Regions from separate parts of the Rhizobium sp. YTUHZ045 genome, predicted to be linked through region 2. Evidence: riboswitches for the same ligand, from Rfam matches in the RefSeq annotation. Region 2 holds a riboswitch; the other holds the start of a gene.
The links. Region 2 has a riboswitch for S-adenosylmethionine ahead of metA (homoserine O-acetyltransferase MetA). Riboswitches for the same ligand answer to the same signal wherever they lie in the genome.
Positions count from the first base shown of each region.

Region 1: linked by a shared signal. The riboswitch ahead of NMA58_RS00870 (O-succinylhomoserine sulfhydrylase) and the one ahead of metA (homoserine O-acetyltransferase MetA) in region 2 are both predicted to bind S-adenosylmethionine.

Region 1 covers NZ_CP101432.1:168,737-175,919, forward strand. The annotation lists gene argF (ornithine carbamoyltransferase) at 1-672, shown strand, start outside; gene NMA58_RS00855 (Hsp33 family molecular chaperone) at 766-1,758, shown strand; gene NMA58_RS00860 (hypothetical protein) at 1,870-2,460, shown strand; gene apaG (Co2+/Mg2+ efflux protein ApaG) at 2,510-2,902, opposite strand; gene NMA58_RS00870 (O-succinylhomoserine sulfhydrylase) at 3,127-4,311, opposite strand; SAM riboswitch at 4,356-4,434, opposite strand; gene NMA58_RS00875 (2'-deoxycytidine 5'-triphosphate deaminase) at 4,509-5,603, shown strand; tRNA gene NMA58_RS00880 (tRNA-Gly) at 5,651-5,724, shown strand; gene NMA58_RS00885 (hypothetical protein) at 5,999-7,183, shown strand, end outside.
Region 2 covers NZ_CP101432.1:4,022,433-4,029,615, forward strand. The annotation lists gene NMA58_RS19760 (ABC transporter ATP-binding protein/permease) at 62-1,921, opposite strand; SAM riboswitch at 2,075-2,152, shown strand; gene metA (homoserine O-acetyltransferase MetA) at 2,202-3,125, shown strand; gene NMA58_RS19770 (aldose epimerase family protein) at 3,244-4,266, shown strand; gene NMA58_RS19775 (GntR family transcriptional regulator) at 4,397-5,173, shown strand; gene NMA58_RS19780 (SIS domain-containing protein) at 5,166-6,197, shown strand; gene nagA (N-acetylglucosamine-6-phosphate deacetylase) at 6,197-7,183, shown strand, end outside.

The DNA.
Region 1 (7,183 bases), 650 kb from region 2:
GGCCGCGCCGAGACGATCGGCGACACCGCCAAGGTGCTGTCGCGTTATGTCGATGCGATCATGATCCGCACCACCGAGCATTCCAGGCTTTTGGAGCTCGCCGAGCACGCGACCGTGCCTGTGATCAATGCGCTGACGGACGACACCCACCCCTGCCAGATCATGGCCGATATCATGACCTTCGAGGAGCATCGCGGCCCGATCAAGGGCAAGACGATCGCATGGACCGGCGACGGCAACAATGTGCTGCATTCGCTGGTGGAAGGGGCTGCGCGCTTCGGCTACCGCATGAACATGGCCGTGCCTCTTGGTTCCGAGCCCAAGGATCACTATCTGAACTGGGCCCGCAATGAGGGCGCCGAAGTCATGCTCTGCCATGATGCCGACCGTGCGGTCGAAGGTGCCGATTGCGTGGTGACCGATACCTGGGTCTCCATGAATCAGGAACATCGGGCCCGGGGTCACAACGTCTTCCAGCCTTATCAGGTCAATGCGGCCTTGATGGCCAAGGCCGGCAAGGATGCATTGTTCATGCATTGCCTGCCGGCGCATCGCGGTGAGGAAGTGACGGACGAGGTGATCGACGGCCCGCAATCCGTGGTCTTCGATGAAGCGGAAAACCGTCTTCATGCGCAGAAGTCGATTCTTGCTTGGTGCCTGGGCGCGATCTGAACCATAATCGGATGTTGCGAGTCATAAGCTTGCGGCCCGACTGCGCGAGCGCCGGACACTTTGGCCGCCGCTCCAGAAACCAGGAGTAAAGCCATGGCAGAAGCTGCAGCCGCCCTCGGCCAGTTCGATTTCGCCGGCGATGATCATGTCGTCCCCTTTCAGGTGGAGGGTCTGGATGTGCGCGGCCGCGCCGTCCAGCTCGGCCCCATGCTCGATGCGATCCTCGAGCGCCATCATTATCCCGCGCCCGTCGCCCGGCTGCTCGCCGAAGTCGTCGTGCTGACGGTGCTGCTCGGCACCTCGCTGAAGTTCGACGGCAAGTTCACCGTGCAGACCAAGGGCGACGGCCCGGTCGATCTGCTCGTCGCCGATTTCTCGACGCCGGAGAACGTGCGTGCCTATGCCCGTTTCGACCGGGCGCTGCTCGACCAGGCGATTGCCTCAGGCGAGACCGAGCCGGAGCAGCTGCTCGGCAAGGGCGTGCTCGCCTTCACCATCGACCAGGGCAAGTTCGCGCAGCCTTACCAGGGCATTGTCGCCCTCGACGGCACTTCGCTCGAGGAGATCGCCGGGGTCTATTTCCGCCAGTCGGAGCAGATCCCGACGCGGGTGCGCCTGGCTGCGGCGGAACTCTTCGATCGTGACGATGCCGGCAAGCCACGCCATCGTTGGCGGGCAGGCGGCCTCGTCGCCCAGTTCCTGCCGGAGGCACCGGAGCGCATGCGCCAGCCTGATCTCCACGGCGGCGACGGCGATAACGGCGACCGTCCGCATGGCGAGGATGACGCCTGGACCGAAGCGCGCTCGCTGGTCGAGACCATCGATGCCGACGAGCTGACCGATCCGCAGGTCGGCACCGAACGTCTCTTGTTCCGCCTGTTCCACGAGCGCGGCGTGCGCGTCTTCGAGCCCCGCGCCGTCTTCGACCGCTGCAGCTGCTCGCGGGAAAAAATAGGCAACGTGCTGAAGGGGTTCACCGCCGAGGAGATCGAGGCCAGCCAGGAAAACGGCGAGATATCCGTCACCTGTGAATTCTGCTCGACCACCTACCGCTTCGAAGCAGCCGAGCTTCAGCCGGCGGAATAACATTAGTCGCGCTTGGCGCGAAAAAGATGCGCATTGCAGCGGCACAGTGACTCGACTTTTAGTAGTCACTGTGCACCTATTATCCCAACTGGTTCTGGGGGCGGGACGTCAATGCGGCTTTTGTATTTTGTATTCGCATTCATTGCTGCGATGCCACGGATTGTCCTGGCTGATGACGAAACAATCAAATGGAAAGAGGTTGGCGGCTGGACCGTGGCTGTCGACCCGACCTTGGGCAACGGCTGTTTTGTTCTCACTTCATTTGATGACGGCACCGTTTTTCGTCTGGGCTTTAATTTTACAAAAAAGGAGAGCCCTTTTTACATTGTGATCGCAAATCCGAATTGGAAATCCTTGGAAGTGGGAAAGCAATATCCCATCGAGTTGTCGTTAGATCGTTCTCAATGGACGGCGAATGCGAGCGCTCTCGATCTTGATGGCTTCAAGGGATTATGGATCGATTTTAAGGATTCCAGTCTCATTGCCGAGTTCGCTCGTAAACTGGGTTTTCGCGCCACCTTCAACGGAAAGCAGATTGTTGCGCTGAGTTTAAAAAATTCCGTCAGGGCAACGGATGAGATGCTCACCTGCCAGAAGGCGGTAAACGCTGCAGTCGCTCAGCGGCCAGCCACGCCCCAATCAAAGGATCCGTTCGAAGCAAAGCCGGATACCCGGACGGCCTCGGATCCTTTTGATCTCTGATGCATGTCATCTGGGGGTGAATCGGGCATATCCACTTTGGGGCCGGCGCTCAGTTCAGCACGCGCAGCAACCCCGGCGAATCAAGCGAGAAGGCGGGGATGTCGACGTCGAATAGCTCGCCTTCATCCGTTTCCATCTGGTAATGGCCGAACATCAGGCCTGAGGGCGTGTCGAGCGGACAGCCGGAGGAATATTCGTAGGTGTCGCCCGGGCTGAGCCGCGGCTGTTCGCCGACGACGCCGGGGCCGGTCACCTCGTCCACCACCCCGTTCTGGTCGGTGATGTTCCAGTAGCGATTGATGAGGCGAACGGCGACGCCGGAATTGTTGCTGATGACGATCCGGTAACCCCAGACATAGCGATCGTCTTCCGGATCGGATTGCTCCTCCAGATAGAACGGTTCGACCACGACTTCGATATCTCTTGTGAGGGCGCGATACATGCCTTGCACCATAGTCAAGATATGTTACCCGTATCTTATAAAGAGGCCCCGTCCGTCAAGAAACGGAACGTTGATCAGCGGTCAAATGGTGATCATCGTATGGTTTTCGATCGTTAAGCCTAATCGTCAGCGTTAATTTTACTTCGCAACGCCGGCGCGCGGGTACTTGTTCCCGCAGATCGGCGGCCGGCTCCTCATTGAAGTCCGGCCGCTATTCCAGTCGATCAGGCCGAAACCTTGGAAAGCGCCTGCGCGAAATCCTCGATCAGGTCGTCCGTATCCTCGATGCCGGCCGAAAGCCGCACCGTGCCCGGAGAAATGCCGAGTTCGGCACGCGCCTCTTCCGTCAGGTTCTTGTGCGTCGTCGTTGCCGGATGGGTGATCAGGCTTTTGCTGTCGCCGAGATTGTTGGAGATCTTGATGATCTCAAGCGCGTTCTGCAGCGAGAAGGCCGCCTCCTTGCCGCCCTTCAGCTCGAAGCAGACGAGCGTCGAGCCGCCGGTCATCTGCTTGGCGATGATGTCAGCCTGCGGGTGATCCTTGCGGCCGGGATAGATCACCTTGGCGACCTTGCCCTGCTCTGCCAGGAAATCGGCGATCTTCGCCGCATTCTCAGTCTGCTGCTTGACGCGCAGCGGCAGCGTCTCGATGCCCTTCAGAAGCGTCCAGGCATTGAACGGCGACATGGCCGGGCCGGTATGGCGGAAATAGTCGTGCAGGTTCTCGTCGATCCATGCCTTGTCGGCGAGCACCACGCCGCCGAGGCACCGGCCCTGGCCGTCGATATGCTTGGTGGCGGAATAGACGACGATATGGGCGCCGAGTTCGAGCGGCTTCTGGAAGAGCGGCGTCGCGAAGACGTTGTCGACGATCACCTTGGCGCCGACCTGGTTGGCGAGCTTGGCGACGCCTGCGATATCGATTACTTCGAGCGTCGGGTTGGTCGGGCTCTCCAGGAAGAATACCTTGGTATTCGGGCGGACCGCCTTTTCCCAATTGGCGAGATCCCGGCCGTCGACCAGCGTGCACTCGATGCCGTATTTCGGCGCAAGCGTTTCCACGACCCAGCGGCAGGAGCCGAACAGCGCGCGGGCGGCGACGATGTGGTCGCCTGCCTTGACCTGGCAGAGGACGGCGGCGGCGACGGCCGCCATGCCGGAGGCGGTGGCGCGGGCATCTTCAGCGCCTTCCAATGCGCACATGCGCTTTTCGAACATGTCGTTGGTTGGGCTGCCGTAGCGGGCATAGATGAAGCCGTCCGTTTCGCCCTTGAAGCGGGCTTCGGCCGCTTCCGACGTCTCATAGACGAAACCCTGGGTGAGATAGATTGCCTCTGATGTTTCGCCATATTGCGAACGCAGCGTGCCGCCATGCACGAGTTGGGTTGCCGGGCGCCAGGTCTTGCTCATGCCATCACCTTCACATAACAAAAAAACCGGCCGCAAAAGCAGACCGGTTTCATAACCCGGTCTTTTTAGCCACTTGTTTAACGTGGCTGCAAGCCGACCGGCCAAATCACCACGGGATAATTCTGCAATACTGCTGTTAGCTGCTTGCGTCAATTCCCCGAGTTTGGTTTTGTCGGCGGCAAAATGATGGATGGGGCATGATGGCTCGCGAAACTGGAATTCTGGCGGACCGCGCGATTGCGGCACTGTTCGAAACGGGGCGTCTGAACTCCGAGCGGGAGCTCGACCGCGATCAGATCCAGCCGGCAAGTCTCGACCTGCGCTTAGGAAGCAAGGCGTTTCGTGTGCGCGCTTCCTTCATGCCCGGCCCCTCGCATCTGGTCTCGGACAAGCTCGATCGGCTGAGCCTGCACGTGATCGACCTTTCCCAGGGCGCGGTGCTCGAAACCGGTTGCGTCTATATCGTGCCGCTGATGGAGAGCTTAGCGCTGCCTGCCGACATGTCGGCTTCGGCCAATCCGAAGAGCTCGACCGGCAGGCTCGATATCTTCACCCGCGTCATCACCGACTACGCCCAGGAATTCGACAAGATCCCGCCGGGCTATTCCGGCCCGCTCTATCTCGAAATCAGCCCGCGCACCTTCCCGATCGTCGTGCGCCGCGGCTCGCGCTTGTCGCAGATCCGCTTCCGTGTCGGCCAGTCCGTGCTCGGCGAGCCGGAACTTCTGAGGCTGCATGAAAGCGAAACGCTCGTTGCCAGCAAGCAGCCGAACGTCTCGGGCGGCGGCATTGCGCTGTCGATCGATCTCACCGGCGACAAGGACGGCCTGATCGGTTATCGCGGCAAACACCATACCGCCGTCGTCGACGTCGATGAGAAGGACCAGCACGATATTTTTGATTTCTGGGAACCGCTCTACAGCCGCGGCCGCAACGAGCTGATCCTCGATCCCGACGAGTTCTATATCCTTGTCTCGCGTGAAGCCGTGCATGTGCCGCCGGATTATGCCGCCGAGATGACCCCCTTCGATCCGCTGGTCGGCGAATTCCGCGTCCACTATGCCGGCTTCTTCGATCCGGGCTTCGGCCACGCGCCGGCCGGCGGGCGCGGCAGCCGCGCCGTGCTCGAAGTGCGAAGCCACGAAGTGCCCTTCATCCTCGAAGACGGGCAGATCGTCGGCCGCCTGGTCTACGAGCACATGCAGGAAAAACCGGCCAGCCTATACGGCTCCGGCCTCGGCTCCAACTACCAGGCCCAGGGCCTCAAGCTCTCGAAGCACTTCCGGATCTGAAACGCGACTTGACAGCCGCCCCCATCTGTTGGAAATCTCAGCGCATCGCGGGTGTAGCTCAATGGTAGAGCAGCAGCTTCCCAAGCTGAATACGAGGGTTCGATTCCCTTCACCCGCTCCAGCGATCCTTCCGGCGACGCGCAGAAATGTTCATTAAAGAACACGATAGCCTGAATATTACTTAGGCTCGCGGGTAACAATATGCGATGACAGTTGGTGCCTGCTAACTTCCTTTAGTGGCGCATACCCCGATATAATCCATCTGCCGCCAGAAGTTGACCCTGAATCAATATTTATACAATGGTTGTGTCGATAGTAGCGACAATGGTTGCTCAACGCTCTAAAGAGTTGAACGCAACTTTTGATATTGATTCGTTGGCATGGGAGCTATTTGTGTGACGTATTCCGAATTCGAATTGACGCGCCTCGATCCAAATACGTTCGAACACTTGGTAAACTCATTGGCGTTGCACGTGCTAGGTGCTGGGCACACGGGATTTGGGCCTGGACCTGATGGCGGTCGTGATGGATTCTTCGAGGGCGCTTCGAATTATCCAAGCGAAAAAGATGCTTGGTCCGGGATATGGTATATCCAGTCAAAGTTTCACGCGCCTAACCTTTCCAAAGACCATGGCAAATGGCTTTTGGCTCAACTGGAAGAAGAGCTAAAAGCCTTCGCCGCTCAAAATACGAAGCGCAAATGGCCGGACATCTACATCCTCGCCACCAATTTCGACCCCTCTGGCGTACCTGAGACCGGTGTATATGATCAAGCCAAAGCGTTAGTGAAGAAATACCGCCCGCAGCTAGTTAAGCGGTTCCACATTTGGGGTGGAGCAAAAATTCTCAGCCTGCTCTCCACATACGAGGCTGTTGCGGCCCAGTATGGCGAGTTTGTAACGGCTGGACACGTAATCAGAAATATTTACAAAACCCTAAATGACGCCTCTGCGGACGGAGACGACATATTAAGGCATTTTCTTGTTACGGATTTTCAGGGCCAGCTCTACTCCAAGCTTGAACAAGCAGGCTCCGACGAAGAGGACAAGCCACCTCTACAAGACATATTTACAGACCTTCCCTTTATAACGCCGGCAAAAAACCAACTTGCGGCGAAAGCTTTAGCTAAATCACTTGCTTATCCTCAAGCTCTTCCCGACGACGTCGCCGACATCGACCTTTGGGAGAGGTGGCAACGCGACCCCGAACGAGCACGCATCTGGTTCATAAAAGGCGGTCCAGGCCAGGGGAAATCGACGATCACCCAATTCATCGCTCAAGTTCAGCGCGCCTCTTTGATACTCACTGCTGACGGACCGTCCGTCACTCCAAAGCAAAAGAAATTAGCGAGAAACATCAAGCAAGTTGGCATCGATTTGGAGTTGTGGCCAATAGCGCCACGCATTCCGGTAACGGTAGAGTTGAAGTCTTACGCGCAGTGGTTTGGTGAGCAGCCGGATAAAGCAACGCGACTACTAGCTTATCTAGAGTATCTGCTCACTCGGGAGTTAGCCCAAGGCGTATTACCTGGAACCTTGAAACGTCTGTTTTCATCTGGACGATGGTTGTTCATTTTCGAT
Region 2 (7,183 bases):
GACTCTCGCGCTCAGCCGCTCGCGTCACGCTGCAGGTAAAACCCCTGCTGATGGGGAGGTCTTAAAGCGCCGGCGCGGGGACGACGGCTGCGCCCGCACTGGCGCTGGCGCCGGTGGTCTGGGCGACCTGCTGCTGCGGCTCTTCGGATCTCGAAGGCAGAGCCTGCAGATGCAGCACCCGCGGCTGCAGCGCCTCCAGATAGGTTTCAGAGCGGCCGATATAGATCATGCCGGCTTCGGGTATCGAAGTCAGCACGCTGCACATCGTTTCCTGCCATTCCGGCTCCATGCCCTCGAGCACTTCGTCGAAGATGATCCAGCGCGGGCGCACCAGCAGCAGGCGCGCGAAGCCGATCGCCTTCTGTTCATCGCCGTCGAGCAACTTGTCCCAGCGGGCGCGGGTATCGAGCCTTGCGATCAGAGAGTGCAGGCCGGCCTTTTCAAGGGCCGCCTCGACGGCAGCCTGCTCGTAGGCATCGGGGCTTTCGGGGAAGGCAAGCGCCTCGCGCAGAGTGCCGCCCGGAATATAGGCAATCTGCGGAACGAACAGCATGTCGTCGATCGGCGGCAGACCCATCGTGCCGCTGCCGCACGGCCAGAGCCCGGCCAAGGCCTGGAACAGCAGTTTGCGGTTGACGCTATGATCGCCGTTGATCATGATTTTTTCGCCGGCCTTGATCACGATATCGGTTTCACGCAGGCGAAAACCGCCGCATTCCTCGATGTCTTCGCCGATTTTGGCATTGATCACCACATCCTTCAGCGTCAGCTTGTCGGGGGTGGTGTTTTCATAGGCGATGCTGCCCTTCACGCCAAAGTCCTCGTCCATGTCGAGCAGCGCCTGGCGGAAGTCGGTGACGCGCATCAGCGTGGCACGCCATTCGGCGATCGGGCCGAAATTGGCGACATACCAGCGCAACGCCGTATTGACTTGGTTGAAGGCGCCGACCGACATCATCAGCTGCCCGAGGGTGAGGCCGCCGGAAAAATAAGCGGGTGCGGCAACGATAATGGGGATAACGATCACGAGCCAGCCGTAGCCGGCCGAAACCCAGGTGAGATTGGTATTGGCCATGGCGAGCCGCTTGACCACCCTCAGCACCGAACTGATGTCGGTGTTGATGCGCCGGCGTTCATTCTCTTCGCCGCGAGCGACGGTGATTGCCGGCATGTTCTCATTGGCATGCATCAGCGTGAAACGAAGCTCGGCCTCCTTCGAGAACCGGTCGGCATTGAGCTTGACCAGCTTGCGGCCGACGACCTGACTCAGCACCGAGGCGGAGGCGGCATAAAAAATCGCTGCCCAGACCATGTAGCCTGGAATGGAGAAGCTGTGGCCGCTGATGTGGAAGACGAAGCCGCTCGACAGCTCCCAGAGCACGCCGATGAAGCTCACCAGAAGAATGGTTGACTGTAAGAGGCCGAGAACGAGCCCTGTTGTGCTTTCGGCGAGGTTACGGGAATCCTCGTGCAGGCGCTGGTCGGGATTGACGCCGATCAGGCCGCTCGAGGCGAGCCGCAGCGCCCGCTTGCGCTTCAGCCATTGATTGACGAGATCGCGCGACAGGCCCTCGCGCATATAGAGCGCGGTCATCTGGTTCAGCCAGGCCTGCAGCACGTTGAGCAGCAGCAGCGTGCCGGCGATCATCGCAAAGATTTCGAGCTGATGGAAGAATTCGCCGAGATCGCGGCGCTCGAGCGAATCATAGAAGGGGGCGTTCCACTCGTTCAGAATGACCTGGCCATAAGCTGTCAGAAGGATGACAAGGATCAGCACGGTTGCCAGAAACAGCACCTTGCCACGCACTTCAGAATTCCAGAATGCCGAGAACATTACTCCGAGGCGATATGTCAGGCTGAAGTCGTAACCAACCTTATCCTGCCTCCTGGTGCCCGGCCTCCCCTCGATCTTATCTGCCATCATGCTTTTCCAACACCGCCCATACTGTCATTATTAACATGGTGGCGTTACCGGTCTATCAACAGATTTTATCAGTCATTAAACTGTGATGATTCTTGGCGCTCCGCTCCTGCATGCATTCGGAGTTGATTCGCGGCTCAACTGGGACTAATTAAGGCACTCCGTGGTGATTTGGCCGGCCGGCTTGCAGCCACGTTAAAAAAGTCGCTAAAGGGCCGCGTGCGGACCGGTAGCGATTTTTTCGCCGCCGGTTTTTTATTTTCGATCGAGTTGACCGCAAATGCCCATCAAGATCCCCGATACGCTGCCCGCTTTCGAAACCCTGGTTCAGGAAGGTGTGCGGGTGATGACCGAGACGATGGCGATCCGTCAGGATATAAGACCGTTGCAGATCGGCCTGCTCAACCTGATGCCCAACAAGATCAAGACCGAACTGCAGATGGCCCGTCTCGTCGGCGCTTCGCCGCTGCAGGTGGAGCTGTCTCTCATCCGCATCGGCGGCCACAAGGCGAAGAACACATCCGAAGATCACCTGCTCGCCTTCTACCAGACCTGGGAAGAGGTGAAGCAGCGCAAGTTCGATGGCTTCATCATCACCGGAGCGCCGATCGAGCTTCTGCCCTACGAGGACGTTACCTATTGGGCAGAGATGCAGGAGATCTTTAATTGGACCGAGACCAACGTCCATTCGACGATGAACGTCTGCTGGGGCGCGATGGCGGCGATCTATCACTTCCACGGCGTTCCGAAATATGAGCTTAAGGAAAAGGCCTTTGGCGTCTACCGGCACCGAAACCTGAAGCCTTCCTCCATCTATCTGAACGGCTTTTCCGACAATTTCGAGGTTCCGGTGTCGCGGTGGACCGAGGTGCGCCGCGAAGATATCGAGAAATCCGCAAGCCTTGAAATCCTGATGGAATCCAGCGAGATGGGCGTATGCCTCGTGCACGAGAAGAGGGGCCGGCGGCTCTACATGTTCAACCACGTCGAATATGATTCCACCTCGCTTTCGGATGAGTATTTCCGCGATGTGGATGCCGGCGTGCCGATCAAGATGCCGCATAATTACTTCCCGCATAATGATCCGACGCTTGCGCCGCAGAACCGCTGGCGCAGCCATGCGCACCTCTTGTTCGGTAACTGGATCAATGAGATTTACCAGACGACGCCCTATGACGTCGAAGAGATCGGCATGGATCTTTGACCGGCATTTCTTTCTGACCTGCCCGGTTGCGGTTTGGAGCAAATGCGGGCAGGTTCCGGTCCGGAACTCTATAGCGCCGCGCGTCTTATCGGACGCGCAAAGGAACGGACGGTCGATTATGTCGGATAAGTTGGAGCGGGATGTTTTCGGGCAGACGAAGGCGGGCGAAACCGTCTATCGCGTCGTCATCAATGGCGGCGGCCTGACGGCCAAGATCATCACCTGGGGCGCGGTCATCCAGGATCTGCGCCTTGCGGGACATGACGCGCCGCTGCAGCTTGGCTTCGAGGAGTTCGACAACTACCCGCTCTACTCGGCCTATTTCGGCGCGACGCCCGGCCGCTGCGCCAATCGCATCGGCGGCGGCAGGTTCACGCTCGACGGCAAGGATTATCAGCTCGAGCGGAACGAAAACGGCGTGACGCATCTGCATGGCGGCAGCGACAACATCGGCAAGCGCAACTGGACGATCGTCGAGCATGACGTCGACCGGCTGGTGATGAAGATCGTCGATCCCGACGGCCGCGCCGGCTACCCCGGCAATTGCACCATCCAGGCGACGTTCCGGGTGCATGGCAACGGCGAGCTGTCGATCACCTACGAATCAACAAGCGACCAGCCGACGCTCGCCAATGTCTGCCAGCACGCCTATTTCAATCTCGACGGCCGCGACGATGCGCTGGGCCACGACATCATGATCGCCGCCGATCACTATTTGCCGACCGACGAAAAGCAGGTGCCGACCGGCGAAATCCGGCCCGTTGCCGGCACTGAATTCGATTTCCGCGAGATGGCTCCGATGAAGCGTTTCGTCGGCAATGAACAGGCATTGTACGACCATAATTTCTGCCTGTCTCGCGAACGCACCGCCAAGCGGACTGTGGCACTCGCCCGCAGCCTCTATTCCGGCGTGTCGCTGGAAGTGCGCAGCACCGAGCCGGGCGTGCAGTTCTATGCCGGCTTCAAGCTCAATACAGGTGCTCCCGGCCTCGGCGGGCGCAAATACGGCCCGTTCGCCGGCTTCTGCCTGGAAACGCAGGTCTGGCCGGATGCGATCAACCACGAAGGCTTTCCGAATGCAGTGTTGCGCCCCGGCGAAGTGCTGCGCCAGGAGACGGACTACATCTTCACCAAGAGCTGAGCATTCTAGAGACGCACGGCTGTCAAATTTGACCGTTATAAACCCTCTTCGGTTTGCCGGAGAGGGTTTTTTTATGCCTTGTCCGATTCAGACTTGCCGATTGGTTCTATATAGGTTCTATTGTCTACCCATGGATAGAACCAGTCTAGTAGCTGAACTCAATAGACGCGGCCTGCGCGACGAAGCGTTGGCCGGGCCGCTCTACAAGCGGCTGGCGCAGGCGCTGACCAGCCTCATTCAGGAGGGCTTGCTGAAGGCCGGCACGGCGCTGCCGGGCGAGCGCGACCTTGCCGAGGCTCTCAAGCTTGGCCGCGTCACCGTGCGCACTGCCTATCGCGACCTCATGGCGGCGGGCGCACTGGAATCGCGCCACGGAAGCGGTACTTTCGTATCGGGTAAGGTGGAGCGCATGGAACAGTCGCTCTGGCGGCTTTCCTCCTTCTCCGCCGACATGCGCTCGCGCGGGCGTCTGCCGGCCGCGCGCATCTTGTCACGCGAGGTCAACACGCCGTCTCCGGAGGAATCCTTTCTGCTCGGCCTCGGCGCCGGCGAACCGGTTCTGAGACTCGACCGTCTGCGCCTCGCCGACGGCCTGCCGCTGGCGATCGAGCGCGCCGTCGTGCCGGTCAAGTTTCTGGGGGAGAACGCCGGCGGCGAGGGATCGCTCTATGATGCGCTGGCGGCGAATGGCCACCGACCGGTGCGTGCGCTGCAGCGGCTGACCGCCGTCACGCTCGATGCGTCCTATGCCGCGATGCTGAACGTCAAGGCAGGCGCACCGGCGCTTCTGATCGAACGTGTCTCGCGCCTGGAAGACCAGCGCGTCGTCGAATATACCCGCTCGCACTACCGCGGCGATGCCTATGATTTCGTTGCCGAATTGAGAATTGGAGATGACCATGAGTGAGAACCAGTCGCTGATGCTGCAGGAAGCCGGCCAGTCGCCGGAGGTGGTGGCCACGCTTCTCGAAAAGGAAAAACCGGTCTTTGCGGAAATCGCCCGGCTGTTTTCGTCCGCCCGCCCGAGCGTGGTGACCACGGCGGCGCGCGGCTCCTCGGACCACGCCGCCACCTTCTTCAAATATCTCTTCGAGATCACCTGCGGCGTACCGGTCGCATCGGTCGGCCCGTCGATCGCTTCCGTCTACGGCGCTGCCCTCCATCTGAAGGGCGGTGTGCACTTCACTGTTTCGCAGTCGGGCGCCAGCCCTGATATCGTGGCGTTGCAGGAGGCGGCGAAGAAGGGCGGCGCGACGACGATCGCCGTCGTCAACGTCACCGACAGCCCGCTTGCCAAACAGGCCGATATCGTTCTCGGTCTTAACGCCGGCGCGGAAAAAAGCGTGGCGGCGACGAAATCCTTCATTGCCTCCGTCGCCGCCCTTTCCGGCGTGACGGCCGCGATCGGCGGCGCGTCCGGCCTGCAGGCAGCGCTTGAAAAACTGCCGGAGGCGCTTTCGGCGACCGCCGGTATCGAAACGGCGGCGGTCGAGGAGGTGCTGTTCCATGCGACCTCGCTCTATACGGCCGGCCGCGGCCCGGCGTTTGCGATCGCGCTAGAAGCGGCACTGAAGGCGAAGGAAACCTCCGGCCTGCATGCCGAGGCCTTTTCGCTAGCGGAACTGATGCACGGTCCGATGCGCCTGGTGCAGCCCGGCTTTCCGATCGTCGCCTTCGCGCCTGACGATGCGGCCTTTGCCAATAACGGCCAGGCGCTGGAGCGGCTGCAGAAGCTCGGCGCCACCACCGTCGGTTTCTCGGCACAGCCGCTTCCCGGCATCAATCTGCGCGTGCCGACGACGGGCAATGGCCTGATCGATCCGCTGGTGTCGCTGCTCGTCTACTACCGGCTGATCGAATCGGTGACGCGCCGCAAGGGCTTCGATCCCGACCGGCCGGCGAACCTACTCAAGGTGACGGAGACGATCTGATGGTCCGCAAGATCTTCGTCGGCGCCCGCATCTTTGACGGCGAGCGCTTCCATGACGACAAGGCGCTCATTGTTGCCGACGGCCGCGTCGAAGCGATCATCGCGGTAAACGACCTGCCCGATGGCGAGACGGTCGCTCTTGCGGGCGGCATCCTGTCGGCCGGCTTCATCGATGCGCAGGTCAATGGCGGCAGCGGCCGAATGTTGAACGATGAGCCTTCCCCAGCGTCGATGGATATCATCGCCAGCGGGCATCGGCCTTACGGCACGACGTCGCTGCTGCCGACCTTGATCACCGACACATCCGAGGCGACCAGTGCCGCTATCGAAGCGGCGAAGGAGGCTGTGCAAGAAAACCGCGGCGTCGCCGGCCTGCATCTCGAAGGCCCGCATCTGGCGCCAGCCCGCAAGGGCGCTCATTTGGCCGAGCTGATGCGGCCGGTGGAGGATAGCGACATCAAGGCCTTCATCCGGGCACGTGAGTCGATCGGCACGCTGCTCGTCACCATCGCCGCCGAGCAGGTGACGGTCGCCCAGGTGCGCGAGCTTGCCGAAGCCGGCGTCACCGTCAGCATCGGCCATTCCGATTGTTCCAGCGAGGCGGCGGAGGAACGGTTCGATGCCGGAGCGCGCGGGGTCACGCATCTCTTCAACGCGATGAGCCAGATGGGCCACCGTGCTCCGGGGCTGGTCGGCGCGGCCATCGATCATCCCGCATCCTGGTGCGGCATCATTGCCGACGGCCATCACGTCGATCCGAAGGCCCTGCGCACGGCGCTGCGCGCCAAGCGCGGCGAAGGCAAGCTGTTCTTCGTCACCGACGCGATGTCGCTTGTCGGCTCGCAACAGGACTCGTTCACGCTGAACGGACGCACCGTTCGGCGCGAAAGGGGCGGCTTCTGCTCGAAGCTCGTGCTTTCCGACGGGACGCTCGCCGGCTCCGACGTCGATATGATCTCGGCGATCCGCTACGGCGTCACCTATCTC